4 regions of the Vibrio sp. B1FLJ16 genome follow, and region 4 is predicted to be linked to each of the others. Evidence: predicted binding sites of a transcription regulator. Region 4 holds the regulator's gene; each other region holds the start of a gene.
What was found. The regulator CRP, encoded in region 4, controls carbon source genes, mostly activating them, when cyclic AMP is high. The targets are predictions, from matches to a motif close to TGTGANNNNNNTCACA.
Positions count from the first base shown of each region.

Region 1: a site for CRP is predicted at 1,167-1,182, ahead of KHN79_RS20980 (glycogen/starch/alpha-glucan phosphorylase). Genes of this name have one in related genera too.
Region 2: a site for CRP is predicted at 2,234-2,249, ahead of cdd (cytidine deaminase). Genes of this name have one in related genera too.
Region 3: a site for CRP is predicted at 3,025-3,040, ahead of udp (uridine phosphorylase). Genes of this name have one in related genera too.

Region 1 covers NZ_HG992750.1:1,553,583-1,558,088, reverse strand. The annotation lists gene malT (HTH-type transcriptional regulator MalT) at 1-642, opposite strand, end outside; gene KHN79_RS20980 (glycogen/starch/alpha-glucan phosphorylase) at 1,359-3,812, shown strand; gene malQ (4-alpha-glucanotransferase) at 3,947-4,506, shown strand, end outside.
Region 2 covers NZ_HG992749.1:1,369,854-1,374,359, forward strand. The annotation lists gene purT (formate-dependent phosphoribosylglycinamide formyltransferase) at 1-914, opposite strand, end outside; gene cdd (cytidine deaminase) at 1,242-2,129, opposite strand; gene KHN79_RS06220 (CidB/LrgB family autolysis modulator) at 2,460-3,137, opposite strand; gene KHN79_RS06225 (CidA/LrgA family protein) at 3,139-3,513, opposite strand; gene sbcB (exodeoxyribonuclease I) at 3,572-4,506, opposite strand, start outside.
Region 3 covers NZ_HG992749.1:1,021,402-1,025,907, reverse strand. The annotation lists gene KHN79_RS04720 (methyl-accepting chemotaxis protein) at 1-705, shown strand, start outside; gene KHN79_RS04715 (DUF1887 family protein) at 882-2,042, shown strand; gene udp (uridine phosphorylase) at 2,171-2,929, opposite strand; gene KHN79_RS04705 (zinc/cadmium/mercury/lead-transporting ATPase) at 3,239-4,506, opposite strand, start outside.
Region 4 covers NZ_HG992749.1:2,783,315-2,787,820, forward strand. The annotation lists gene KHN79_RS12700 (hydrolase) at 1-392, shown strand, start outside; gene KHN79_RS12705 (YheU family protein) at 426-638, shown strand; gene KHN79_RS12710 (phosphoribulokinase) at 1,030-1,899, shown strand; gene crp (cAMP-activated global transcriptional regulator CRP) at 2,140-2,772, shown strand; gene KHN79_RS12720 (DUF1338 domain-containing protein) at 3,090-3,881, opposite strand; gene astD (succinylglutamate-semialdehyde dehydrogenase) at 4,005-4,506, opposite strand, start outside.

The sequences.
Region 1 (4,506 bases), on a different replicon from region 4:
ATACGTTCTCAGGCTGTTTGCCATGTCTTCATCAATACCATCAGCGATACGCTGGTTAAAGAAACGGGTGGTTTCTTCCGTATCGAACGCCAGCATTTCGTTACCGATTTCAATCATCAAATCGCGCACACGAAGATTCGCCGTTCCGAGTGGTGGCATAGCACGACTGGTAACAACGACGGTCAGGTTATCTGGCATGTGCTTTAAGAAAAAGCGCATGGATTCATGAATTTCATCATTAGTGATCAGGTGGTAGTCATCAAGAACGATGTAACATTCCTGGTGAAAGTCAGCCATTTCCGCGAAAAGCTCACTATATAAAGAGCGCAAAGAGGAAATCTGACGCTTTTCTGCCAACTTTTGAGCATTAGCGCAACTGAAATTGGTTGCTTTGTTCAGTGCCTGTAACAGGTAATTGACGAAACGAAAGCCATCATTGTCACTATCATCAATGCTGTACCAGCCAACATTAGGCTTATCTGACAGCCACTGTGCTGCCATCGTCGTTTTACCGTATCCGGCAGGAGAGCGAAACAAAACCAACTTGTAATAAGGCGCTTGTTGCAGTAAGTCCAGCACTCTTGGACGCACAATAGCGTTGTGTAACCGACCAGGTCGAGTGAGCTTAGATGGAATCCACATTAGTAATTATGTCCTTAATTTATGTATACCTAAATGACTTCAAGGTCCTTATACCAATCTAAATAACGACGGAATCATTCTTACTGAACGATACAGCTGAACTTGTTTTCAGCGGTCCATGTCAGTTAGTCGGCTCTGGCTCATAGAGCGTGTAAGCGCTGTAATGGCGTATACAGAACGGACTTCAAAGTTACTTAGGTATAAAAGCTAGCGATAAATGGATAAAGATTATAAGTTTTGCAAAACGTTTGGGATGGTACGACATCAGAAATGTAGCTTACTTTGATCCACTTCCTAATTCCTTGTGGAATTGAGAAATGATACTAACTACGCCCTTGTTTTGTGATTTTTATCACGAAAATGCACTCTGAAGTCATTGCCAAGTAATTTGTCTGCACGATATTTGGAAGAGTTTCATCTTTCTCAATCGGGTTATTGTGATCGCTAAGACAAATTTTACAACCTAACTATTTCGTGCTCTAAAAAGTGTCATGCGTAAATCTCAGACTATTCTCACAATTGCACGTGATCTAAATCACTATCAACTGACGCAGTTTCAGCTTTGTTGAGATTTAGATCACTAACCGTTCGCGGTAACCCCCTCTACTCCCCCATTCCTCCTCCTTCGAAGGAGGAGAATTGGGAGGATGTTTATTCACACTGCTAAATGCACGATGTATGGCAGATGAATTACTAAAAGACGTGAGAATTTCTTAATGAAACCTACACAACAGAAAAATTTTGACAAAAAGTCGTTCCAAGACAGCGTAAAGAAACACCTTTCAGTAACTTACGCACACACAGTAGAAAACGCAGATAGCCGCGCATGGTACCTTGCAATGGGTCGCGCATTGGCAGAGCTAACTACTTTTGATTTGCTTGCTACTGAAGAAGATCCAAAAATCAAAGGCGCGAAGAGCGTTAACTACCTGTCGTTAGAATTCTTGATCGGTCGTCTGACTGGTAACAACCTAATCAGCATGGGTCTGTACGAGCAAGTAACAGAAGCAATGGCCGAACTTGGTCACAGCCTGACTGACCTTCTTGAAGAAGAACGCGACCCGTCACTAGGTAACGGTGGTCTAGGTCGTCTGGCAGCATGTTTCATGGATTCATGTGCAGCACAAGAATACCCAACAGTGGGTTATGGCCTACACTACGAGTACGGTCTATTTAAGCAATCATTCAAGGATGGCCGTCAGCAAGAAGCACCAGATGCATGGTGTGGCGTTGAAGGTTACCCGTGGGAAGTGGCTCGTCCAGAACTTGCTCAGGAAATCGGCTTCTACGGTCACGTTGAAGTAGTGAATGAGAACGGTAAAGAAGTTCGTAAATGGGTTCCTGGCATGACAGTAAAAGCGATGCCTTGGGATCTACCAATCGTAGGTTACGAATCAGACACGGTTTACCCGCTACGTCTTTGGGAATGTCAGGCAATTGCACCATTCTCACTAGAAAGCTTTAATAATGGTGATTACTTCGAAGCTCAGCACGCACTGATCGACGCAGGTAACATCACTAAAGTGCTTTACCCGAACGACAACCACGAGAAAGGTAAAACACTTCGTCTAATGCAACAGTACTTCCACTCTGCTGCATCAGTACGTGATATTCTACGTCGTCACGAAGCGGCGGGTTACACACTAGCAGACCTACCTAAGCAAGAGACGATTCAGCTTAACGATACGCACCCAACAATTGCGATTCCTGAGCTAATGCGCATCCTTATGGATGAGAAGGGTCTGACTTGGGAAGCGGCTTGGGAAATCAGTTCGCACACATTTGCGTACACTAACCATACGCTACTTCCAGAAGCACTAGAGACATGGCCAGAGGCGCTAATGCAGCACCTACTTCCACGTCACATGGAAATTATCTTTGAAATCAACCACCGCTTCCTGCAAGAAGTTCGTGCAATGTGGCCTGGTGACGGTGAGAAGCAAGCTAAGCTTTCTATCATCGAAGAAGGTTTCCACCGCATGGTGCGCATGGCTAACCTATGTGTAATCGGTTCTTACGCAGTAAACGGCGTGGCAGCACTTCACTCTGAATTGGTTAAGAAAGACCTATTCCCTGAGTTCCACGAAATGTACCCAACTCGTCTACACAACGTAACGAACGGTATTACTCCTCGTCGTTGGTTGAAGTTCTGTAACCCAGGCCTGTCTCAGCTAATCACAGATAAGATTGGCAACGAATGGCCAGCGAAGCTTGAGCAACTTTCAGGTATCGCGAAGTTTGCAACTGACGAGAAATTCCAAAAAGAATTCATGGCAGTTAAGAAAGAGAACAAAGAGCGCCTGGCTAACTGGGTGAAAGAGCACATGGGTATCGAGCTAGATACAAATGCAATCTTTGATGTTCAAATCAAGCGTCTGCACGAGTACAAGCGTCAGCACTTAGACCTGCTACACATCTTGTCTCTGTACCACCGTATCCTTAACGAGCCTGGCTTCGAGTGCACACCACGTGTATGTATCTTCGCAGCGAAAGCCGCTCCTGGTTACCACCTGGCGAAAGAAATCATCTTCGCGGTTAACAAGATTGCAGAGAAGATCAATAACGATCCTCGCATCGGTAACAAGCTGAAAGTGGTATTCATCCCTGACTACCGTGTGAGCATGGCTGAAATCATCATCCCTGCGGCGGATGTATCACAACAGATTTCTCTAGCGGGTAAAGAAGCTTCAGGTACTGGTAACATGAAGATGGCGCTTAACGGTGCCCTGACTATCGGTACGATGGATGGTGCGAACGTAGAGATCCGTGAAGAAGTGGGTGACGAGAACATCTACATCTTCGGTCTGGATGTTGAGGGTGTGAAAGCAACTAAAGCTGCTGGCTACAACCCTTACAACTACTACAATGCGGATCACCTGCTGAAAGCATCTATGGATCTTCTGACAGGCGAAGAGTTCACTCCGGGTCAACCAGGCCTGCTGCGTGCAACATTCGATAGCCTACTAGATGGCGGTGACCCATACCTATGTCTTGCAGATTTCGCATCTTATGTGAAAGCGCATGAAGATATGGGCCAGCAATACAAAGACCAGGCTGGTTGGGCTAAGAAAGCCATCCTTAATACTGCCCTTGTTGGCAAGTTCACATCAGACCGCTCAATCCGCGACTATGTGAATAACATCTGGAAACTAGAACCGGTTCACCGTTAATAAATAAGTTAAATACCCAAGGTAGCCAAGCGCTACCTTGGGCAATTTATAACTATTAGTTTTTGATAACTCTAAGTTTTTATAATAAATAAAACCCTACATGGAAGGTGTTTGCATTACCTTCGGAGAAAGCGATGAAAGAACAAACAGCATTAAAGAAAGTCGCGGCAATGGCGAGATTGGCTGACAGCTACGTGAGCGCCTGGGGAGATGAGGCAAAAGTTTCTGATGAGACTCTGACCCGCTTACTCGCTTCACTTGGCTACGATACAAGCAGCGACGAAAACCTTTTAGCTTCTGCTGAAAGAAAACATAAGAAAGACGTACTAGCCCCTGTTCTTGTTCTGCGCGACGGCGACCCTGTCGAAGTAGAACTAAACCTAGGTACGAGTGCTCGTGAGAGTGAATTCAGCTGGCGTTTAGAAACAGAGCAAGGAGAGGTACTTGAAGGCTATCTTCAGTCTCAAATTGTTCGTGATGAACGTGCTGAGGGTGGCCCTCTAGTGTTTGCATTGCCAAAGAATCTGGCATGGGGTTACCACAAACTGATCATCGAGCGTAAGCGTCGTAAAACACCTTACGAAATGTCACTGATCATCACACCGAAAGCTTGTTACAAACAAGATTCGCTAAACCAACACAAAAAGCTTTGGGGTCCGAGCATCCAGCTTTACACACTGCGTACTCAGCATAA
Region 2 (4,506 bases), 1.4 Mb from region 4:
AACGCACGCACATGCAGCGCAAATTCAGACATTTCCTGAGAAATCAGCGTAACCATACCTGTATCGTGTGGGCGAGGAGAAACCTCGTTGAAGATAACGTTGTCACCTTTCACAAATAGCTCAACGCCAAAAATACCGTAACCGCCTAGCGCATTAACTACCTTCTCAGCTGCGTACTCTGCCGCTTTTACTGCGTTTTCTGACATTACTTGTGGTTGCCATGATTCACGGTAGTCACCATCTTCCTGGCGGTGTCCGATTGGCGCGCAGAAATGAACGCCATCAACAGCGCGTACGGTTAGCAAGGTGATTTCGTAGTCGAAATCAATAAAGCCTTCAACAATTACACGACCAGCACCAGTACGACCGCCTTCTTGTGCATAATTCCACGCTTTTTCAATATCGCCTTCTGTTTTGATAACGCTTTGGCCTTTACCAGATGAACTCATCACTGGTTTAACAACGCATGGGATACCTACGAACTCTACTGCAGCTTTGAAGTCATCGTAGTTATCTGCAAATCGGTAAGGAGATGTGGTTAGTTCAAGTTCTTCCGCCGCTAAACGGCGAATACCTTCACGGTTCATTGTGAGCTTAGTCGCTTTCGCTGTTGGAACCACATTTAAGCCTTTCGCTTCTAGTTCAACCAGCTTGTCGGTAGCGATAGCTTCAATTTCCGGTACAACGTAGTCAGGTTGTTCTTTGTTGATGATCTCTTCTAAAGCTTGACCATCCAACATATCAAGTACGTAGCTGCGGTGAGCGACTTGCATTGCTGGTGCATTCGCGTAACGGTCACAAGCTATGACTTCTAAACCAAGTCGTTGGCATTCTATTGCTACTTCTTTACCAAGTTCGCCAGAGCCTAAAAGTAATACACGGGTAGCATTCGCGCTAGTTGCAGTACCGAACATATTGTTCCCTTACAAAATATATTGATACCAATCTTATGTAGATAAGTGGTCATTCTAGCTTGTTAAAATGCTCGATAACTGCGTTACCTTTTTCGTTAACAAAGTAGTTTGATTGTAGAATAACTACTTATCGAAAATATCCGCCTTGTTCTCAAGCATTTTTCCTACGCTATTTCTGAACACTTACGTACTGAGATTGGTATGATGAGACAGAATTTTCAGGGGATCATACTGATTTTTTTCTGCAAAGCAAACGTTTGCGTAAGGATTTTTGCCAATAAAAAAGCTCTACTTGTTGTAGAGCTTTTGTCGACTTGGCTGCGTGACTTACACGTTAACGAAACTTAGTGGAATGTCTGGGTTAAGTGCTTCCAGTGTCGATTGCGTGTCAGCCAGATGGCTAATCTTACCTTCTGAGTTCTCAACCAGAGCTGCGGTTTTGATCTTATCGAACGTTTCGCCTGCTAGCAGAACCTGAATCAGCGCAACCTGAAGAGGAGGAAGGCTAGGATTGAATGCCGCATTTTCAGCGTATGCACCTTGGAAAACTCGGCCATCAGTAAGCTCTAACGCTAAACCACTAAGGTTATTGGTGTAAGGAGCATGGCTCATGTTCATTGCGTCGACAGCTTTTTGAATCAATGTGTCACTGTCGTCACAGCCGAACTGATGTTTAACCTCTGCCATTAAGCCTGATGTGATGCCCAGATCTGCAGGGCCGAACGCTTCAGGAAGGTACTCGTGCAGTGATTTCTCTTCACGTTCTGGCAGCTGTACTTTTAACTCTTTGGCTGTAGAAAGCTCATTCATGAACTGACGACAGTGACCGCAAGGGCTGAAGTTAATGGTAATGTCCGTCAGGCCGCGTTCACCTTTCATCCAAGCATGGCTGATTGCTGATTGCTCGGCGTGAACGGTTTGACCTAGCTGAACACCAAGGAACTCCATGTTTGCCCCGAAGTAAAGACGCCCTGAAAGGCCGCGAACAATTGCGCCAACATAGAATTCAGAAATAGGAGCGTAAGAATAAGCAGCAGCAAAAGGAAGCAGAGCGACACGCAGCTCTTTATCTGATAGGCCAGTAGCGGAAAGTAACTGTTCAAACTGCTGTACTGAAAGAGTGGCATCAAAATCATCGGCTAAGACGATTGGAGCAAGTTGGTTTGAAAGTGCTTCAGGAGCGCTTGCTAGCGCTTGTTCAATGCGACTTTTCATGTGGAATCCTTGTTATTGCATGGACAGTTATTCTATGCAAAGTAGAGAAATGTTCTGTGCTTTAGATCACGGTATGTGCTGCAAGTAATTTCTTCGTTACACAATTAGAGTGATGTCACACATGTATTCGATTGCACAGGCGTTGAGTGTTAATCGCGTCTCATAAATATATCAACTCAAACGTATATACCCAAACAATTGAAGATCGTGTGTTACGACAATTAATGGTCGAAGCTGTCAACTAAGCTTATCGAGACATGGCCAAAGTAGAGAGTAGGGAAAGGAAACTATTCGGCCTGCAGAGAGAGGAGGCAGGCCGAGTATTATTGACTATTGGTAGAACCAGACTGCTAAGGCGAAAAAGCTCGGAGCCAAAACAGAAGTGATAATGCCGCACAATACTAGTGCCAGTGATGAAAATGCTGCGTCAGCGGGTTGTTTCTCTACACAGGTCGCTGTACCAAGAGCGTGTGACACGGTACCCATAGTAAGGCCGCGGGCAATAGGGTGCTTAATACCAATGAGGTTATAGATTGGGTAGGCGATGATCGCGCCCAGCAAACCAACCAGAAGAACCATTATTGCAGCAACCGCCGCTTCTCCGCCAAGATGACTGGAGATTTCCATCGCGATAGGGGTGGTTACAGATTTACCTACTAGACTTGCGATTAAACTAAGCTCGGTATGGAATGCCACGGCAATCAAGGTCGTCGTCATCATTGACATCACGCTGCCCAGAACACAAGCGAAGAAGATAATACGCCAGTTTGCTTTGATTTGCGGAAGCTGTTCATAAAGTGGATAAGCCAACGCCACTACCGCAGGCTGTAATAAGAAGCTGAACACTTCATTGTCGGCGTAGTAAGTATCAAAGGGTACCTTTAAATACGTCAGCAATGGAATGATAACCGCGATACTGATAAGTAGCGGGTTCACAAGTGGGTGGTTGGCCTTAACTGCAATTTTTCGGGCAATAAGGAAAACGACAACAGTGAGGATAATCCACATATCAGTGCTTCTCCTTAAGCAGGTAATCTAACAGCCACGCCAAACTTACTAAAACGATCAATGTTCCACCTACTGCGCTTGCCAAAATAGGCAAGGCGTTGGCAAATAGAAGGTCGAAATGCTGCATAAGGCCGACACTAACAGGAACAAACAACAAAATCATATAGCGTATGAATAGAGTCGCGCCGGGTTTGACCCATTCAACTTTGACGATGCCAATGACCATAGTAAAAAACAAGATGAGCATGCCGATGACACTGCCCGGAACAGAAATGTCAGTGAACTTTTGAATAGTAACTCCGATACCAAGTGCGCCCATGATGAGAGAGAGGGAAATAAGCAGTTGGATCAGGTGTAATAATCGATCTTTTATCATTTTGAAAGCATATAAAAACGTCAAGTGCACCCAAAGGTGCCCTTGATTGACTGATAAATTAAGAGGCCAGGCTCTCCACGTAGCGATAAACAGATTTTAATAGCGCGATTTTCTTTTCATCACTCTCGTGCTCGTGAACTAAGTTTTCCAAATTCATCATGTACTCTTCGATTTGGCTTTCAAATACTTCACGGCAGTGCAGTGCCCAGCGTCTTTGTTCTTGTTCATCGAGCGTACCCGGGAAGTTTCGGGCTCGATAACGGAACAGCAATGGCTTAATACGTTTATCATCGAATTCGATATCCAGTGCTGCGAGGTTGTTCGGGTCAGTTTCTCGGATGATATCCATTGCTGTGCGATCTGCTGGAGAGAAGAATCCATCGTAAAGCTGGGTATCCACATCATCATCCTTTTCAAATTTGCGCTCAACGGCAAACAGGCTGATCAGCTTCTCACGAATCTCTGGGTGCTGACGAAGTAACGCTAGGTTAGTTAAACACTGTTGACGATCAATACCGATAGACTCTGCATTTTCAGCTGTCAGTGTTTTTGCTGGCGCTAGTATAGGGCACTTGTTCAGGTGTACCAGTTTGACAGGCACAGGTAACAGATCACCGAGTTCTTCACGCTTGGTGTATAGTCTTTCATGTAGTTCTTCTGCGGACAAATCAAGGATTGGCTGAGGATCTTTTGCCAAATCAATGGTGATTACCGCATTATTATTGGTCGGGTGCCATGCAACCGGAACAATCCAGCTGGTGTACTGGCACTCACGTCCTAACATCCCTGATACGTGCATCAGAGGTGTCATATTGACGATATCGACCAGCTCGTTCAGCTTACGTTTTTGACGCATCGAGAAGAAATACTCAAACAGTTTAGGTTGAGCAGCTTTGACTTTTTTCGCCATCTCGATAGTCGCGATAACGTCAGCCATCGCATCATGCGCGTTGCTGTGTTCGATCCCATTTCTAACGGATAGATGCTCTAGCT
Region 3 (4,506 bases), 1.3 Mb from region 4:
ATGTCACACTCAGTTCAGGAAGTTGCGCAGAGTGCCCAAGGTTCACTGGAGATGGTCAAACGCGTTGAGTCAGCATCTGAAGAAGGCCGCACTATCATGAGCGGCAATATCACAACCATTAACCAATTGGAAACCCGCTTACATGAATCTGTCAGCGCCGTTTCTGAACTGCAGAAAATGAGCGGCCAGATAGGCTCAATTCTGGATGTGATCCGTAACATCGCAGAACAAACCAACCTGCTTGCACTTAATGCTGCGATTGAAGCGGCTCGCGCAGGTGAGCAAGGAAGAGGCTTCGCCGTAGTCGCAGACGAAGTCCGCGTGCTGGCTTCCAGAACGACACAGTCGACAATTGAAATTGAGTCAATGATCAGTAACCTTCAGTCCAGCTCGCAGTCCGCTAACCACGTGATTCAAAGTTGTATGGATGATATGGAACTGTCTGTCGAGCAAGCCTCGAAAGCCAATAGTTCGATGGAAGAGATCCAGGCATTGATTATCGAAATCAGCCAGATGAGCACTCATATTTCACAAGCAGCAGCAGAGCAGAGTGAAACGTCTGCAGACATCGCTCGCAATATAGAAGATATCAACAACATCGCTGATGAGAGCTACCAGGCGATGTCAAACATAGCCCAAACCAGTGAGTCTCTAACTCATATGGCACATCAGCAAAACGAGCTGGTACACCGCTTTAAGCTATAATCTCCGCGGCGCTGGCTAGAAAAACACCGATATTTCACAGGTTCAACCAACTGTATAAGGGCGACTTTTTATGAGGTCGCCCTTGTTTTTTAAAGGCCGTGTCTACATATGGTTATTATGGCTGACTCATCCCCTTGCATGACTTTTTTCGAGCGGCCACATAATAAGGAAAATCTATGGCTGTTCATGTTGGCATTATTGACCAAGACCCAGTGAGACTGATTACCCCTCTGTTGGATAATCGCACACTAAGCTCGCACATTGTCTTTATTGGTGATTCTAACCAGAAGGATGTATTCAATCGTCTGAGTGATGTGTTAGCTCAGAGAGAGATCACCTCCGAATTTTTTGAAATCCCTTCCGTAGTCAATACTTCTTTGATTAAACAGTCTATCCAGACACTGGCAAAAGACCTTCACGATCGCGGGGAAAGCGTAAAGCTCAATGCCAGTTGTGGTCTTCGCCACCGCTTGCTTTCTGTCTATGAGGTATTTCGCACCTATCACTGGCCAATCTTTGTGGTTGAGCCAAATAGTGACAAGCTATGCTGGCTGTACCCTGACGGTAAAGAAGACACCCAGGTAGAAGACCACATTACAATTGCTGACTATCTGAACATTTTTGGTGCTCGGGGTGAGTTCCAGGATGTGGATTTGCCGCCACTTCTTGACAAAAAGCTGTACGAGCTAGGAGAGCGCTGGGCATCAAATGCGCTTGAGCTTGGCCCAGGTCTGGCAACACTTAATTACCTTGCGACAACGTGTCGTAAGGAACAAAAGCTGGATGTTGAACTATCAGAAAAACAACAAGGTTATCGTGAGCTGAACATGCTACTGACAGACCTTGTGGAAGCAGAAATTGCGACGTATGAAGATGGTATTCTGACCTTTGCCAACGAAGATGCACGTCGTTTCTCTAACGGTGAGTGGCTGGAAACCCTTGTTAACAGTACTGTGAAACAAATCCAGGACACCATGCCTACAATCCAGGATCGCTCTCTGAACGTTCAGGTTTACCGTAAGCTTGGAGAAAGTGAAGTTCGTAATGAGCTGGATGTCGCAACAGTCGTAAATAACAAATTGCACATCATTGAGTGTAAAACGAAAGGCATGCGTGATGACGGTGACGATACACTGTACAAGCTGGAATCGCTGCGTGACCTGTTAGGCGGCCTGCAAGCAAGAGCTATGCTGGTCAGCTTCCGTCCTCTGCGCCACAACGACATTACGCGTGCAGAAGATCTGGGCTTAGCACTGATTGGCCCTGATGAACTAAAAGATCTTAAAACGCACCTGACGGCCTGGTTTGAAGCCGCGGGCGGTTCAGACGAAGTTTAATCGAGTCAGACACATAAAAGCAGCATAATCGCTGCTTTTTTATTGTATGGGTATGCATCAAATAAACATGAAAAAAGCCAGAGGATAACCTCTGGCTTTTCTAAACTTTTCCGTCAACAACAGAAGAATTAAAGCATTTTACGCGCTGCTTCTACAACCACTTTAATTGAGCGAGCTTCTGTCTCTTTCAGAGTTGAATGATCCGGGATCTCTTTTTGTGTACGGTTAATAATAACGCCCGCTACACAACCAGCTTTAAGACCTGAGCTTGCACACATTGTCAGAAGAGTTGCTGACTCCATTTCGAAGTTCAGAACGCCCATGTCCTGCCACTCCTGCATTGAGCCCTGGAAGCGTTTAACTACGCGGCCTGTGAACGTATCGTAACGCTCCTGACCCGGGTAGAAAGTGTCACTTGAAGCTGTCACACCCATATGAACCGTAGCACCCGACTCTTCTACTGCCGCTTTCATTGCTGTAGCAACTTCAAAGTCAGCAACTGCTGGGAATTCCATTGGTGCAAAGTGCAGACTTGCACCGTCCAGACGAACGGAACCTGTCGTCACGATCATGTCACCAACATTTACGTGCGGCTGGATTGCACCAGTAGTACCAACTCGCAGGAATGTGCGCACACCAAGCTGTGCCAGCTCTTCAACTGCGATAGAAGTAGATGGGCCACCGATACCTGTTGAGCAAACCACAACTGGCTTACCATCTAGCTCTGCTCGGTATAGCGTGTATTCGCGTTGACTAGTAAGGAATACTGGGTTCTCCATTTGCTCCGCGATTTTTTGAACACGTGCAGGATCACCAGGAATGATGGCTAGAGTCGCACCATTAAGATCAGCTTCAGTAACACCTAGATGGAATACAGCTTGAGACATAAGTCGCTCCTTGTTATGGCTTATTTTTTCAACAATAAGCTCATTAATCAGTGGTTGGGTACAAACGCACTGTAACGAACCTTAAGAAGATATATAGTGACCAATGTCACGCAAATTAAATGCAAACAAACAACACTTTCACATAAAGCAGATCCACATCACATAACGAACCATGTTTTAATCATATTGCATATGACAAGGCAGGATATAACCTTTGTAACATTGAGTTGGAAAATGTTGAGCATTGAATATAAAAAACCGAGATACTTGAATATCTCGGGTTAAATATAGTGCAACTTTGTTTCATTACTATATTTGTTTTGACTTAAAACGTAACAGCCTTAACGCATTAAGTGTCACTAGAGCCGTCGCCCCGCTGTCAGCTAACACAGCCACCCATAACCCGGTAATACCCAACAGACTAGTCACAAGAAACACACCTTTAAGGCCTAGAGCTAGCGCTACGTTCTGCCGAATATTATTCATTGTTGCCCGTGACAATTCGATCATAACAGGCAGCTCTGACAACCGGTTATGAGTCAGTGCAGCATCTGCGGCTTCAAGGGCAACGTCGGTTCCTCCTCCCATTGCAATACCGATACTGGATGCTTTCATCGCGGGTGCATCATTAATACCATCCCCGAGCATTGCAACAGTATGCTTCTTAGACAATGCTTCGACGTAGCGTACTTTATCTGCGGGTAACAAACTGGCCCGATAATCTATCCCGATTTGATTCGCGACCGCTTCTGCACTGCGCGGGTTATCTCCGGTCAGCATCACCGAAGAGATCCCCAACGCTTTCAGTGCTTGTACCGCATCATACGAATCTTGACGCAACATGTCCTGCCACGCGATCAAACCAATGATCTCTTCGTCCATTAGGACAACAGCAAGGGTTTTACCTGAGCCTTCTAAATGATTAACCTGCTCTTCAAGCGACTGAGAAAGTTGAAAATTCGCTTTTGAAGGCGCAACAACCTGAACCAACCGATCATCGACCATCCCCGATAAACCGGAGCCAACCAGAGCTGTTTTTTCACTGGCTTCATGAATAGTGATACCTAACTCTTTGGCTTTACTTACCAACGATATTGCTAGTGGGTGGCTCGACCCCGATTCAACTGAAGCTGTCAAACTAAGAAGCTCTTCTTCCGCTACTCCGAATGCCACTACATCGGTGACTTGCGGCTTGCCTTGAGTAAGCGTACCGGTTTTGTCAAAAGCGACAGACTCTACTTTACCTAGTAGCTCTAATGCCGCCCCACCTTTAATTAGCGCTCCGCGACGTGCTGCAGCCGCTAATCCCGAGGTAATCGCAGCAGGCGTTGAGATAACCAGAGCACATGGACATGCAATCAGTAGTAACGCTAAACCTCGGTAAACCCACGTCTCCCATGGTTGAGCGAACATTAAGGGAGGAAGGACAACCACAGACAGCGAAATCAGCATCATAAATGGTGTGTACCAGCGGCTGAACTTATCCAAAAAACGTTCAAGCGGAGCTTTGCGTGACTCGGCTTCCTCGATCAAATGCAGAATTCTATCTATCGCGTTGTCGCCCTGTCGAGACGTCA
Region 4 (4,506 bases):
TTCATGGTGAGCTGGCACTCTCCTATAGCTCAATCAAACGCGTTACGCGCTTACAGGAATTTGATGATTTGATCACTGCGCCTCTGCACGGTTTTAAGGATGCTCACGACTATTACACCCAGTGCTCTGGCTTGAGCAAGTTACAGCAAATCAAACTACCAACGCTGATCATTCACGCTAAAGATGACCCGTTCATGACTGATGACGTGATTCCGAAATTTGTCCTGCCAGACAACATAGACTACCGCCTGTATGATCATGGCGGACATGTTGGTTTTATCTCTGGGACTGCTCTAAAACCGAAATTTTGGCTGGAAGAAGCTCTACCATCGTACTACGAGTGCATCGCCGCAGATCAGCTTTGTGCTGAATCAAAGCGTAAGACGCTATAAAATAGCCATCCATCATAAAATTCAGAGGTATTTATGATTATTCCTTGGCAAGATATTGCGCCAGACACACTGGAAAACCTGATTCGTGAGTTCGTTCTCCGTGAGGGAACAGATTACGGCACGGTCGAAGTTTCCCTTCAGGACAAAATAGACCAGGTAAAGTCTCAGCTAGAGAGCGGAGATGCGGTCATCGTATTTTCTGAACTGCATGAAACTGTGGATATTCAAACAAAAGCAAAATTCTAGGGTCTGTTTATCTTTCGTGGTGAATTTTTGTTCGAGATAAAAGCGTTTTAATCGCGGCGAGAGGTTTGTAGCCTAGTCATTCTAAGCAAAAGACCTCTCAACAAAGAGTAAAACGCTTTTAGCCGAACCCTTCGGGCAGCGTTTGTGGCTCCTCTCTACTGCGTTATCGGCTTATCAGGTAGAGTAACTACATTTCAAAGCCTCTGCCTTGTATATAGAACCCACAAACTGCTGCAAAAATCACCTCAAAAGGTAAATAGCCCCTAGCCCCTTCACACTTTGCCGTCGCTCGCCCGATGACAAGCCATTGTTACGTGCTATAGTGGGTTAACATCTGTGCAGCAGACATCTGCTGCATAATTCAGGAAAGCAATTTTCGACAAGGTTTGTCATGTCAGCTAAACACCCTATTATTGCGGTTACCGGTTCATCAGGAGCCGGCACAACCACTACATCTGAAGCCTTTCGCAAGATGTTCAATATGATGAACGTCAAACCTGCATGGGTTGAAGGTGACAGTTTCCACCGCTTTACACGCCCAGAAATGGACATCGAAATTCGCAAAGCGCGTGAGCAAGGCAAACATATCAGTTACTTCGGACCACAAGCCAATGACTTTCCCGGTCTGGAAAAGTTTTTTTCTCAGTTTGGCTCAGATGGTACAGGCAGCATACGTCGCTATCTGCATACGTTTGATGAGGCAGTACCCTACAATCAAATGCCGGGTACATTCACACCCTGGCAAGACTTGCCAGAAAACAGCGATGTTCTTTTCTATGAGGGATTGCATGGTGGTGTCGTGGACGGCGAGGTCAATGTCGCACAGCACGTCGACTTCCTGATTGGCATGGTGCCGATTGTAAACCTGGAATGGATTCAGAAGTTCGTCCGCGATACTCGCGACCGAGGCCATTCCCGGGAAGCGGTCATGGATTCCATCGTGCGTTCGATGGATGACTACCTGAACTACATTACACCGCAGTTCTCGCGTACTCATATTAACTTTCAGCGCGTCCCGACCGTGGACACATCTAACCCGCTTAACGCAAAAGGCATTCCGAGCCTGGATGAGAGTTTTGTCGTAATCCGGCTGCGCGGGATTAAAAATGTCGACTTCCCTTACCTGCTGGCCATGATTGATGGTTCTTTTATGTCGCGCCACAATACTATCGTCGTACCGGGCGGGAAGATGAGTTTTGCGATGGAGCTCATTGTGAGGCCTATCCTACAACAACTGATAGAAACAGGAAAAATCGGCTAAAAATCTCGCTTTCAGAATGTTTACTTTTCATACTGTGATTATGTGCACAATTTTGCGTAGAAAATACCAACAGTGGCACGATTAAAATCAAGAAATCATCCTCGAAAAAGGATACTATTTCTTACCGAAACACAAGAGAGCTTGCAGCATATAAAAAGTGCTCTTATTCTAGTAAGCCTAATTCAGGCTTAGCTAAAATATGGATAGCGCAAGCGTACCCTGCAGAGGAAGTGAGATATTATGGTTCTAGGTAAACCTCAAACCGACCCAACATTAGAGTGGTTTCTTTCACACTGTCATATTCATAAGTACCCATCAAAGAGCACGCTGATTCACGCGGGTGAAAAAGCTGAAACGTTGTACTACATCGTTAAAGGTTCTGTTGCGGTTCTTATCAAAGACGAAGAAGGTAAGGAGATGATCCTTTCTTACCTAAACCAAGGTGACTTTATTGGTGAACTTGGTCTATTCGAGGAAGACCAAGAGCGTACAGCTTGGGTTCGAGCTAAATCTCCTTGTGAAGTTGCTGAAATTTCTTTTAAGAAATTCCGCCAACTTATCCAAGTAAACCCAGACATCCTGATGCGTCTTTCTGCGCAGATGGCTCGTCGCCTTCAGGTAACCAGCCAAAAAGTGGGTGACCTAGCGTTCCTAGACGTAACTGGTCGTATCGCTCAGACGCTTCTGAACCTTGCAAAACAACCAGACGCGATGACTCACCCAGATGGCATGCAAATCAAGATCACTCGTCAGGAAATCGGTCAAATCGTTGGCTGTTCTCGTGAGACAGTAGGCCGTATCTTAAAGATGCTGGAAGAGCAGAACCTGATCTCTGCGCACGGTAAAACTATCGTTGTTTACGGTACTCGTTAATCTCTGATTCGAATAACGTAAATAGAATAATAAAAGCCACCAATGGCAACATTGGTGGCTTTTTCTTTTTGAGTAACATACTGATTAGGAAGTTTAATTCCAATCACAGTAAATAAGTGATCAGAAATAGCGTAGAAAAAAATGCTTGAGAACAAGGCGAAAATTTTCGATAAGTAGTTATTCTACAATCAACTTACTTTGAAACGAAAAGTTAACGCAGTTATCGAGTATTTTAGCAAGCTAGAATGACCAGTTGTTTACTACGATTGGTATCACTCCCAACAGCATCACTATTGGGAATTGAATAACGCTCTCAGTTAGCCATTCGTGCTTTCAAAGATTTTGTCTGCCGATGCAGCAACAAAGCCCGGGTAGAGTTCACCATTTTCCATCGAGTAACGTTTAGCAAATTCGTAAAAGCCCCCCGGAATGGTTTCAGAGCCTTCAGTAAAGTTAACCGATACTTTATCTGCCATAGTTGAAGATTGCTCCAGCAACACTTCTGGTGAGCCCTTTACTTCACCACCTGACTCATTAATCACAAAGCCAGCCTGACGCAGGTGATCATTCACTTGCTTCACTTCATCATGCTGATTGAGCTGATTCACACTGACCGTGAAGTGATTCGCACCGTAGCCATGTGCAGCAAGCCAGGAAGCGTACTCACTCTCTTTCGCTAGTGTCTGATAATCGGCAAAACTCAGATCCCACAAACGGCCGCCATGCAAAAATGCGCTACCCGCGAGTTTATCTGCATCCACCTGCTCAACCAGCTTCGCCACAATCGCTTGCAGCTCCGCAGAGCACTCTTCTACCTTGAGCTCACTAATGAACACTTTAGGCTGTTTTGGATCTGGGTGCTCGTAGTGCTTGGCAACCAGTTTCTTGCTCTCAAACAGATAATCACCACATGCCTTGTAGCCTATCGCCAGAAACGGCTTCGCCAGCGTCTCAATACCAAGAGGCTCGACATTGAAGGTGCGCAGAGCAATATGGTCATTGATTAACGGCTCATCTTCTTGAAGAAGTTGATGAACTTTTGCAGCAGAAGGACAAAGACGTTGAATGTAGTCTTGCCACAGTGATTCAAATAACACATCAGGGGTCATAACGGCTCCTTGTTACGAGATGTAGGGTAAGTGAGTTGCCTGCCAACGCTGATTAATACTCCATCCGTTAACCTGCGCTGGCAAACTGAGCCACAATTCATCGTTGTGGCTCTGTCATTGAAATTAAAGTGTTACACCAGGGCTCAGTGTTGCAGGTAACAAGGTTTCGTCACCTTCCATTGAAGCCATCGGGTAAGCACAGTAGTCTGCGGCGTAGAATGCGCTTGGGCGAAGGTTACCCGATGCGCCAGGGCCACCAAATGGTGCGTCACCACTTGCACCTGTCAGCTGACGGTTGCGGTTTACAATACCCGCACGGATATGGTCAACAAAGTAATCCCATTCCTGGTCGTCTGTTGAAACCAGACCCGCAGACAGGCCGAAGCGCGTGTCATTTGCCAGTTCCACTGCTTTTTCCAGGCCTTCGTAACGCACTACCTGCAGTAACGGACCAAAGTACTCTTCATCTGGCAGATCAGCGATATTGGTTACATCGATGATACCCGGAGTAACAAACGCCGCTTCACCCGCTTTCGCCAGAATCAGGCTCTCGCCGCCCAGTGACTGAAGGTTTGCCTGTGCATCGAGAATGAATTTCGCCGCTGCAACAGAAATTTGTGGACCC